DNA from 2 places in the Paraburkholderia steynii genome. Region 1 is predicted to be linked to the other one. Evidence: riboswitches for the same ligand, from Rfam matches in the RefSeq annotation. Region 1 holds a riboswitch; the other holds the start of a gene.
The links. Region 1 has a riboswitch for ZMP and ZTP ahead of BLT65_RS30085 (LysE family translocator). Riboswitches for the same ligand answer to the same signal wherever they lie in the genome.
Positions count from the first base shown of each region.

Region 2: another riboswitch for ZMP and ZTP. It lies ahead of glyA (serine hydroxymethyltransferase); the one in region 1 lies ahead of BLT65_RS30085 (LysE family translocator).

Region 1 covers NZ_FNDI01000020.1:47,907-53,317, forward strand. Annotated here, with positions in the region: gene BLT65_RS30060 (M20 family metallopeptidase) at 1-909, opposite strand, end outside; gene BLT65_RS30065 (superinfection immunity protein) at 1,091-1,396, shown strand; gene BLT65_RS30070 (epoxide hydrolase family protein) at 1,432-2,586, shown strand; gene BLT65_RS30075 (winged helix-turn-helix transcriptional regulator) at 2,602-3,015, opposite strand; gene BLT65_RS30080 (DMT family transporter) at 3,098-3,415, shown strand; ZMP/ZTP riboswitch at 3,462-3,559, shown strand; gene BLT65_RS30085 (LysE family translocator) at 3,599-4,231, shown strand; gene BLT65_RS30090 (YodC family protein) at 5,053-5,325, opposite strand.
Region 2 covers NZ_FNDI01000010.1:27,103-32,513, forward strand. Annotated here, with positions in the region: gene BLT65_RS18985 (GspH/FimT family pseudopilin) at 1-87, opposite strand, end outside; gene nrdR (transcriptional regulator NrdR) at 260-751, opposite strand; gene glyA (serine hydroxymethyltransferase) at 758-2,005, opposite strand; ZMP/ZTP riboswitch at 2,190-2,304, opposite strand; gene ydfG (bifunctional NADP-dependent 3-hydroxy acid dehydrogenase/3-hydroxypropionate dehydrogenase YdfG) at 2,516-3,262, shown strand; gene ybgC (tol-pal system-associated acyl-CoA thioesterase) at 3,385-3,855, shown strand; gene tolQ (protein TolQ) at 4,021-4,698, shown strand; gene tolR (protein TolR) at 4,709-5,155, shown strand; gene tolA (cell envelope integrity protein TolA) at 5,152-5,411, shown strand, end outside.

The sequences.
Region 1 (5,411 bases):
TCCGCAGGCCCACGGCAGCTTTTTCCACACGTCGTCGCCGAGAATCTTCGCGGTCGCTTCGGCTTCGTCGAGACGGTCGAGCGGAACCGGGCAATGGAAGCCCTTCGGCAGCAGCGTGCCGTCGGCAGCGTCTTCGAGACGCTCGAACATTTGCCGCATGATGCGGAAGCTCGACGGCGCGATGCCGCCGTAGCCGCCCGAGTGAATGCCTTCGTCGAGCACCTGCACTTCGAGGTCGCCGGAAACGAGGCCGCGCAGCGACGTGGTGAGCCACAGCTGATCGTAGTTGCCCGCACCCGAGTCCAGGCACACGACGAGCCCGACCTTGCCGAGCCGCTCGCGCAACGCGTCGACGTACGGCAGCAGATCGTAGCTGCCCGACTCTTCGCAGGTTTCGATCAGGCCGACGCAGCGCGGCCGCTCGATGCCTTGCGCGTCGAGCGCGGCCAGCGCGGTGAGGCTGGCGTAGATCGCGTAGCCGTCGTCTGCGCCGCCGCGGCCGTAGAGCTTGCCGTCTTCGAGCTTCGGCGTCCACGGGCCGAGGTCGTTGCGCCAGCCGTCGAATTCCGGCTGCTTGTCGAGGTGGCCGTACAGCACGATGGTGTCCGTGCTGCCCGAGCGCGTGGCGGGCGATTCGAAGAAGATCACGGGCGTGCGGCCCGGCAGGCGCACGATTTCGAGCTTCAGTCCGCGCACGGGCTGCTGCTCCGCCCACTTCGCGGCTTCTGTGATCACGCGCTCGATATAGCCGTGCTTTTCCCAATCGGCATCGAAAGCCGGGCTCTTCGCGGGCACGGCGATGTAGTCGGTGAGCGCCGGCACGATCTCATCGTTCCATTTGCGATCGACGAATTCGCGCAGTGTGTCGTGATTCAGCTTTTGAGCTTGTTGAGTGTCGTCGGAGATCATGATGGCCATATCCGGTGCAGTCAAAACGCACATGATAGACCTTACGGCGCGGCTTGCCGAATTCGTGTGAACCTCCCGTGAACCATCAGGCGCCTGCCTTGCAATCAGCCTTCAAACGGCAAGCGGACGATGCCCGATCGCGCGACAATGAACGGATAGATTCCGCGCCTGGGGAGGTTCGATGAACGAGATGATGATACAAGGCGTCGCGACCGTCGCCGCGCTGGGACTGTACTTTCTGCCGTCGATCATCGCCGATCGCCGCAAGCGCTACGACATTCTGACCCTCGCCCTGTTCAATGCATGCATGGGCTGGACGGTGTTCGGCTGGCTGGTCGCGCTGTACTGGGCGTGGCAGCCGAATCCGCCCGTCAATCTGGAAGGCGAAGTGGTGCGCTCGCGCCGCACCCTCAGCATGCGAACCTTCACGAAGGGACTCGGCGAGCGCGTGCGGTGGCGCGAATCGCGCGACCGTTCGACCAAATAGCGCGCCGCCTGCCGCACAACGACCAGGACCACATGATGCAGATCACCCCGTTCCAGATTTCGATTCCCGACTTCGAGCTTGCCGCGCTCAAGACGCGCCTCGCGCAAACACGCTGGCCCGACACGTTCGATAGCGCGCCGTGGTCGCTCGGCACCGACATGAACTATTTGCGCGATCTCATCGATCACTGGGCGGGCGCGTACGACTGGCGCGCGACGGAAGCGCGGCTCAATCAGGAGCCGCAATTCGTCGCGCAGGTCGGCGATCTTGCCGTGCATTTCGTGCATCGGCGTGGCACGGGTCCGAAGCCCTACCCGCTCGTCATCACGCACGGCTGGCCCGGCTCGTTCATCGAGTTCGCCGAACTGGTGCCGCAACTGTGCGACCCGGCGTCGTTCGGCGCGGACCCCGCCGATGCATTCGATGTCGTCGTCCCGTCGATGCCCGGCTATGGCTTTTCGGAGCGGCCTTCGAAGCCGGGCATGTCGGTGTTCGCGATCGCCGGCCTGTGGGTCGAGCTGATGCGCGGGCTCGGCTACACGCGCTTTGGCGCGCAAGGCGGCGACCTGGGCGCGGCGGTGTCGATCGCGTTGGCGGCCAACCATGCACAGCATGTCGACGGCATTCATCTCAACTTCCTGCCGAGTTCGTACGCGCCGGGCGTCGCGCCCGACGATCCGTCCATCACGCAGGAAGAGCGGGATTTTCTCGCGTCGAAGGCGGTGTTTGCCGATGCCGAAGGCGCCTACGCCCACATGCACGCAACGAAGCCGAACACGGCAGCGTTCGCGTTGAACGATTCGCCTGCGGGGCTGGCTGCGTGGATCGTCGAGAAATTCCGCGCGTGGAGTGATTGCGACGGCGACATCGAGCGGGTGTTTTCGAAGGACCAGTTGCTGACCGATCTGTCGTTGTACTGGCATACGCAGACGATCGGCTCGTCGATGCGGCTCTACGCGGAAACACGCGCGCGGCCATTGCGCTTCGAGCCGGGCCAGCGCGTCACGCCACCGCTCGGCTTTGCGCGTTTTCCGAAGGAAATCAGCCAGCCGCCGCGCTCGTGGATCGAACGCGTCTTCAATGTCACGCAGTTCGCGGATATGCCCCGCGGCGGGCACTTTGCCGCGATGGAACAGCCCGCGCTGCTTGCCGAAGAGATACGGCGCTTCTTCCGGCCGCTGCGCGGCTGAGCGTTTAACCCGGCGTTATCGACGCGACTGCGCAAGCGTATCGAAGCGCTCGCGCGCGGCGTCGAGCGCGCCGCCATGCGTCTCGGCCCAGCGGTCGAGCGTGACGAGCGCATCGCTCAACGACAGCCCGAGCGCGCTCAACCGATATTCGACGTGCAAGGGTTTCGTGCCGCACACGTCGCGGATCACGAGCCCGTTGCGCTCCAGCTCGCGCAGCGTCTGCGACAGCACCTTCTGCGAAATGCCGCCAATCTTGCGCAGCAGCGCGTTGTTGCGCATCGGTCCGTCCTGCAGCGCGGGCAGGATCAGCAGCGTCCATTTACTCGCGATCAGTTCGAGCGCGAGCCGCGACGAACAGGCCTCGTCGAATACGTTGCCTGGGTGCTGCGCCTCGTTCGCGGCGTCGACGGAATGGTCCGGCGCGGGCATTGCCATGGTTACCAGAAGGTGCGTAATGGTCAGCGGATCACTATACCTCTACGCTGCGTCCATTCTTCAAATGGAGGTAGTGATGGCGTGGTTAATCCTGCTCGCGGCAAGCGTCGTTGAAATCCTGATGGGCCTTTCCCTCAAGTATGCGAATGGCTGGACGCGTTTCTGGCCGAGCGTCGGCGGCGTGGCGGCCGCGCTTGCGAGCGTCTTCCTGCTGACGCTCGCGATGAAGCACCTGCCCGCAGGCACCGCGTATGTCGTGTGGACGGGCATCGGGTCGATGGGCATCACGCTGCTCGGCATCGTGCTGTTCGGCGATCCCGTCTCGGCGCCGCGCATCGCGTGCATGGTGATGATCGTTGGCGCGGCGGCGGCGCTCAAGTGTATCGACGGGTAGTGCCGTTTTTGTATCTGGCGTGCGCCGGCAGCGCGCGGAACAATCGACCAGTTCGCGCGACTGGCGCTCAATCGAGGTGGATCACCACCGGGAAACGCGAACCGGAATGCAGATTCCGTCACGCCGCGCGCCTGGGCCTTGCCTTGATCCTTCGATCGGTCTTCCTTCAACGGAGCTCACGCAATGCCTCAAACGTCGCATCTCGTTGCATTTGCTTTTGTCGCGCTTGGGATGGCGCTCACGCCCGGGCCCAATATGATCTATCTGATCTCGCGGTCGATTTGCCAGGGCCGCGTGGCCGGGCTGATTTCGCTCGGGGGCGTGGCGCTTGGTTTTGTGGTCTATATGTTCTGCGCGGCATTTGGCATTACGGCGTTGCTGCTTGCGGTACCGTTCGCGTATGACACGCTGCGGTTTGGTGGCGCGCTTTATCTGCTGTATCTCGCGTGGCAGGCCGTGAAGCCGGGCGGACGCTCGCCGTTCCAGGTGCGCGATTTGCCCGTCGATAGTCCGCGCAAGCTGTTCACGATGGGCTTCATCACCAATCTGCTGAATCCGAAGATTGCTGTGCTTTATCTTTCGCTGCTGCCGCAGTTTATTGATCCGCAGCATGGCAGTGTGCTTGGGCAATCGTTGATGTTTGGCGTGGTTCAGATCGTGCTGAGTATTTCCGTCAATTCGACGGTCGCTATGACGGCGGGGTCGATTGCCGTGTTTCTCGCGAGGAAGCCGACGTGGCTCGTCGTGCAGCGGTGGATGATGGGGACTGTGCTGGCTGGGCTCGCTGTCAGGATGGTCACGGAAGCGCGGCGGTAGTGCTGTTGATTTGTCTGCGACGGCTGGTTGGTTTGCCTGGGTTTTCGCTGGCATCCGCGCTTTGCCTTCGCGCTTCAAGCGTCGCCCCTGTGCGGGGCGGCACCTACTTTTCTTTGCCGCCGCAAAGAAAAGTAGGCAAAAGAAAGCGGCTAACACCGCCAACACTTGTGTTTGCCTGAGGGCCCCCACAGGGTCTTACGCTTCACACGGCAGCCTTTCTGTTTGCGTGCGTTGCCAACGCTTCGAATGAACGCCTCACCCGCTTCAAACACCCGTACACGGGCTAACGGCAGCGAACGGTAAATGCCGCCCAGGTGGCAAACTGTGTGTAGGTTGTCGCGTCGTATAGCTTGGTGCTCTTACAGGCTGGAACGCGTGTGCTATCGGGTCCGAAGTGAGGCGTGTGAGGCGCTACGGCCTACACACAGTTTGCCACCTGGGCGGCCGTGGAATATCTGGCACGGCATGGTGCAGCGCGGGTGAGTGAAGCGGGTGAGGCGCTCCGCAAGAGCGTTGGCAACGAACATGGGTCACGTGATTGCCGCGTGAAGCGTAAGACCCTGTGGGGGCCCTCAGGCAGGAAGAAATGCTGGCGGTGTTAGCCGCTTTCTTTTGCCTACTTTTCTTTGCGGCGGCAAAGAAAAGTAGGTGCCGCCCCGCACAGGGGCAACGCTTGAAGCGCGAAGGCAAAGCGCGGATGCCAGCGCAAAGACTGCGGATGCCAGCGAAAAGACAAAACGCGGATGCCAGCACAAACCCAGGCAAACCATCCAGCCGTCGCAGACGAATCAGATACTGCACGCGCCGCAAAGGCGCCAAATTCAAACCGCCGCACCACGAACAAACTTATGCACCAACCCGGCCGGAATCGACCGCGGCTGCCGCCACACCTCATCCTGCGCGAAGGTTTCCTGCCGCAATTCGCCATGGTCATCGAACCATTGGCAAACGAGCCATTCACCCGTTTTCCGGGCAATCGCCCCGACATAAGTCACCGTCATCCGCGGCCCGCCCGTTTTGAGCGTCACCACGTCCCCGACTATGACTTGCACCGTTTGCGTCGTGTCAAATGCGTCGAAAGTAGCAGTCAGCATGGATGTCCCCGTTATAAGCATTAGGCTGGCTGAAAATTCACTGCCATAAACGCACCGCGGTCCAACGAATTATTAAGAGTGGGGGA
Region 2 (5,411 bases), on a different contig from region 1:
GACGATCGCGAGCAACGCGATCACGACGAGCGTTTCAAACAGCGTGAACCCGCGGCACACGCGCCGCGTATGAGCGTTTCGTTTCATCAGCATTCCTCGATTTCCGCCAAGAATGCGACGACTCTAACGATGCGCAACCGCTCCCACAATTAGCCGGATGGCCAGGTGGCGGACGCACGAATCCCTGCACGAGAATGTCCGTGCATCAAGTGAATTCGCGGCAGAACTTCAGGGAGAGAGAATGCGGATGCGCGAAAAATCAGCGCTTGCGGGAAGGCTTCGCGGGCGCGGCCGGAGCGTTCATCCGGCGAAACTCTTCAATGACGTCCTCGAACTCGGAGACGTCTTCGAAACGCCGGTACACGGAAGCAAAGCGCACGTACGCGATGGTGTCCAATGCGCGCAGTTCGTTCATCACGAGCTCGCCCAGACGCTCGCTGCGTACTTCGCGCTCGCCGCTGCCGAGCAACTGATACTCGATGCGCGACGCGGCGGCGTCGATGGCGTCGGCAGCAACTGGACGCTTGCGCAGCGCCAGTTGCATGCTCGCCACGATCTTGCGGCGATCGAACTCCGTGCGGCTGCCATCCTTCTTGACGACCGAGGGCAACGCCAGCTCGACCCGCTCGTACGTCGTGAAACGCTTGTCGCAGGCCGGGCAGCGCCGGCGGCGCCGGATCGCTGCGCCGTCCTCGGACACACGCGAGTCGACGACCTGTGTATCGTCATGCCGGCAGAAGGGGCAGCGCATGGCGGCTTAGCGGTAGACCGGGAAGCGTTGGGTCAACTCGGCGACCTGCGCGCGCACGCGCTCGATCGTGGCCGTGTCTTCCGGGTTGTCCAGCACGTCGGCGATCAGGTTGCCGACCTGCTCGGCTTCCTTCGTGCCGAAGCCACGCGTCGTCATGGCGGGCGAACCGAGGCGGATGCCGCTCGTCACGAACGGCTTTTCCGGGTCGTTCGGAATCGCGTTCTTGTTCACGGTGATGTGCGCCGCGCCCAGTGCCGCTTCCGCTGCCTTACCCGTGATCTTCTTCGCGCGCAGGTCGACCAGCATCACGTGGCTTTCCGTACGGCCCGACACGATGCGCAGGCCCCGCTTGACGAGCGTTTCAGCCAGCACGCGCGCGTTGTCGACCACGTGCTGCTGGTATTCCTTGAATTCCGGCGCCAGTGCTTCCTTGAACGCAACAGCCTTGCCCGCGATCACGTGCATCAGCGGACCGCCCTGGATGCCCGGGAAAATGGCCGAGTTGATCTGCTTCTCGAACTCCGCCTTCATCAGGATCACGCCGCCGCGCGGGCCGCGCAGGCTCTTGTGCGTGGTCGTCGTGACGAAGTCGGCGAACGGCACCGGATTCGGGTACACGCCCGCTGCGATCAGGCCAGCATAGTGAGCCATGTCGACCATCAGGTACGCGCCAACCGATTTCGCGATCTTCGACAGACGCTCGAAGTCGATACGCAGCGCGAACGCCGATGCGCCCGCGACGATGATCTTCGGCTTGTGTTCCTGAGCCAGCTTCTCGGCTGCGTCGTAGTCGATGTCTTCGGCTTCGTTCAGGCCGTAGCTGACGACGTTGAACCACTTGCCCGACATGTTGACGGGCGAGCCGTGCGTCAAATGGCCGCCGTGTGCGAGGCTCATGCCCATGATCGTGTCGCCCGGCTTGAGCATCGCGAAGAACACGCCCTGGTTCGCCTGCGAGCCCGAGTTCGGCTGGACATTCGCGGCTTCGGCGCCGAACAGCTGCTTCACGCGGTCGATCGCCAGTTGTTCGACGACGTCGACGTATTCGCAGCCGCCGTAGTAGCGCTTGCCCGGGTAGCCTTCGGCGTACTTGTTGGTGAGCTGCGAGCCCTGTGCGGCCATCACCGCCGGGCTCGTGTAGTTTTCCGACGCGATCAGTTCGATGTGCTCTTCCTGACGGCGGTCTTCGTCCTGGATTGCCTTCCAGATTTCCGGATCGACATTGGCGATGGTGCTTTGGGCTTTGTCAAACATGCTGGTTCCGTTAAGTGTGTTCAGGTTGACCGGATCGTGCGCAGGTCGTGTGCCGGGAGCGTATTGGGTACGCAGCACTGCTGGCCACCGCTGATGGTGGGAGCCTTGACGCGGCGTATGAAGGAGGTGCCGCACACGCGAGTCAGGACAACCACCGGCAGCGCAAACGACGGCGCGCGCGAAACATGGCTGCCCAGGCGAACGGCAAAACGGCACCCTGCGCTTCACGGTGGGACGCTCCACCTTGAACCCGTCAGGCTTGACAGCATGGGGTTCTATCGCCAGTCACGCAGGGGTGAGCGCGTTAGTTTATTGGAACCGGGTCGAATAGGCAACCGAGGCAACCGCGCCGGCCGGCGCGCCGCCACGGCGGCCAGAAGCCCCGGCCTGCCGTGGCAGTGGCCGCCCGGCGGCCCGCCTGAACGTGCCTTCGCGCGGCGGGGTCATTCTTGCCGCATTGCCGCATTGGAAGTAGGCTTGTGGCCTTTCTCCACCGACCAGGGAACAGCAATGATCGTGTTCGTCACAGGCGCGTCCGCAGGGTTCGGCGCCGCTATCGCCAGGGCTTTCGTCAAGGGCGGCCATCGCGTGGTCGCGACCGCGCGCCGCAAGGATCGCCTGCAGGCGCTCGCCGACGAGCTCGGCGAAAACCTTCTGCCCTTCGAACTGGATGTGCGCGACCGCGCAGCCGTCGAAGCCGTCCCCAACGCGCTGCCCGCCGACTTTGCCGCCGTCGACGTGCTCGTCAACAACGCCGGCCTCGCGCTCGGCCTTGAGCCCGCCCAGCGCGCCGTGCTCGACGACTGGACGACGATGATCGACACCAACTGCATGGGTCTCGTGCAGGTCACGCGCGCCTTCCTGCCGGGCATGATCGAGCGCAGTCGCGGGCATGTGTTCAATCTGGGGTCGGTGGCAGCCATGTACCCGTATCCTGGCGGCAACGTGTACGGCGCGACCAAGGCGTTCGTGCGCCAGTTCAGCCTGAACCTGCGCGCCGACCTGCACGGCACGCCCGTTCGCGTGACGGACATCGAGCCGGGCCTGTGCGGCGGCACCGAGTTTTCGAACGTGCGTTTCCGCGGCGACGACGAGAAGGCTGCGGGCGTCTATCAGAACGTCCAGCCGCTCACGGCCGAAGACATCGCCGATTCGATCTACTGGATCGCGACGCGCCCCGCGCACGTCAACATCAATACGATCGAACTGATGCCTGTCGCGCAGTCGTTTGCGGGCCTGAACATCCACCGCGGCTAGGTTTCACGGGCGCGCCGCGTCGGCCGGATCGTGTAGCAGCGACGCGACGCCCGTCGTGCAGGCCGAGCACAACCGGACACGAAAGTGCCCAAAAATGCGGCGCGCTTTTGCGTTCCGGTAAAATGCGCGCCATGAATATGTCTGACAGTCAGTCCGGCGCGGAAATCGGCTTTATCTGGCCGATTCGCGTGTATTACGAAGACACCGATGCCGGCGGCATCGTGTTTTACGCGAACTACCTGAAATTTTTCGAGCGCGCGCGCACCGAATGGCTGCGCGCGTGCGGCGTCGATCAACGCAAGCTGGCCGAAGAATCGGGCGCGCTCTTTGTCGTGCGCAGCACTGCGCTCGACTATCGCGCGCCTGCCCGGCTCGACGACATGCTGCGCATCGTCAGCCGGATCGAGCGGCTCGGCCGCGCATCGGTGGATTTCGCTCAGGAAGCCTGGCGCGACGATACGCTGCTGGCGACGGGCACGATCCGCGTCGGCTGTGTCGACTCGCAATCGATGAAGCCGGCCGCCATTCCTCCGCCGGTTCACGCCGCGTTGCGGCGCGAACCGGGCCCCAGCGTGTCAACGACGAGTATTTGAGCGTCGTTGTTAGCTGGACAGTGAACTCGTAACGGTCACAACAAGACCAAGCATGGTTCGGCGAAGAACCCGCCGAAGCTTCCGGTTTGCCAACTGAATGCCAACCGAACGCTTCGACTCACCTTGCAGCCGGACGCCCCACCCGGGACGTTACAACGAACCTCTATGAACACTACACAAGATCTGTCGATCATTTCCCTCGTTCTCAATGCGAGCCTGCTGGCGCAGGCAGTGATGGCGCTGCTGTTGCTGCTGTCGCTGATGTCGTGGACTTTCATCTTCCGCAAGTGGTTTGCGATTCGCCGCGCACGGGCGCAGACTGAACGCTTCGAACGCGATTTCTGGTCGGGCGGCGACCTGCAGGCGCTGTATCAGAGCGCCGCGAACAACCGTCACACGATCGGCGCGCTCGAACGTATTTTCGAGTCGGGCATGCGTGAGTTCCTGAAGGGCAAGGAAAAGCGTCTCAACGATCCGGGCGCGATTCTCGACGGCGCGCGCCGTGCCATGCGCGCCGCATTCCAGCGCGAAATGGACGTGCTCGAAGCCAATCTCGCGTTCCTCGCATCGGTCGGCTCGGTCAGCCCGTATATCGGTCTGTTCGGCACGGTGTGGGGCATCATGAACGCGTTCCGCGGCCTCGCGAACGTCCAGCAGGCCACCCTCGCGAACGTCGCGCCGGGCATCGCCGAAGCGCTGACGGCAACGGCCATCGGCCTGTTCGCCGCGATCCCCGCCGTGGTCGCTTACAACCGCTACGCGCACGATATCGACCGCCTCGCGATCCGCTTCGAAACCTTCATCGAAGAGTTCTCGAACATCCTGCAACGTCAGGCCCATTAAGGAGTCCACGATGGCCGGTTCAGCCCGTTCCAGCATGCGCGGCAGCCGCTCGCGCCGCGCGATGGCCGACATCAACGTCGTCCCGTACATCGACGTGATGCTCGTGCTGCTCGTGATCTTCATGGTGACGGCCCCGCTCGTGGCGCCGTCGATCGTGAACCTGCCGACTGTCGGTGGCGCCGCCCCGCAGCAGCAGACGCCGCCCGTCGTCGTCAACATCAAGGCCGACGGCAACATGAACGTCAAGTACAAGGACGACGCGGGCGCGACGCAACAGGAGACGATGACGCAGGCCGATCTGCGCAGCTTCGTCACCGACCGTGAGGCGTCGCATCCCGACCAGCCCGTCGTGATTGCCGCCGACAAAACCGTCAAGTATGAAGTCGTGATGAACGTGATGTCCGACCTGAAGGCTCGTGGCGTCAAGCGCGTTGGATTGCTCGTCAAATCGCAATGACCCGCCGACAGAAAAACGCCTACCCGCTTCGACCGCCGCGCGAGCGCGGCACGTGGCGCGCGTTCGCGCTCGCCGCGGTGATGCACGTGCTGCTGGGGTTCTTCCTGTATCACGGCATTCACTGGCAGAACAGCACGCCCGCGGGCGCCGAAGCCGAACTGTGGACGGAAGTGCCAGACGTACCGGCGCCGCGCCCCGTTGTGCCGCCGCCCGTGCCCGTCAGGCCCGCGCCGCAGGTCAACGACGAACAGGCCGA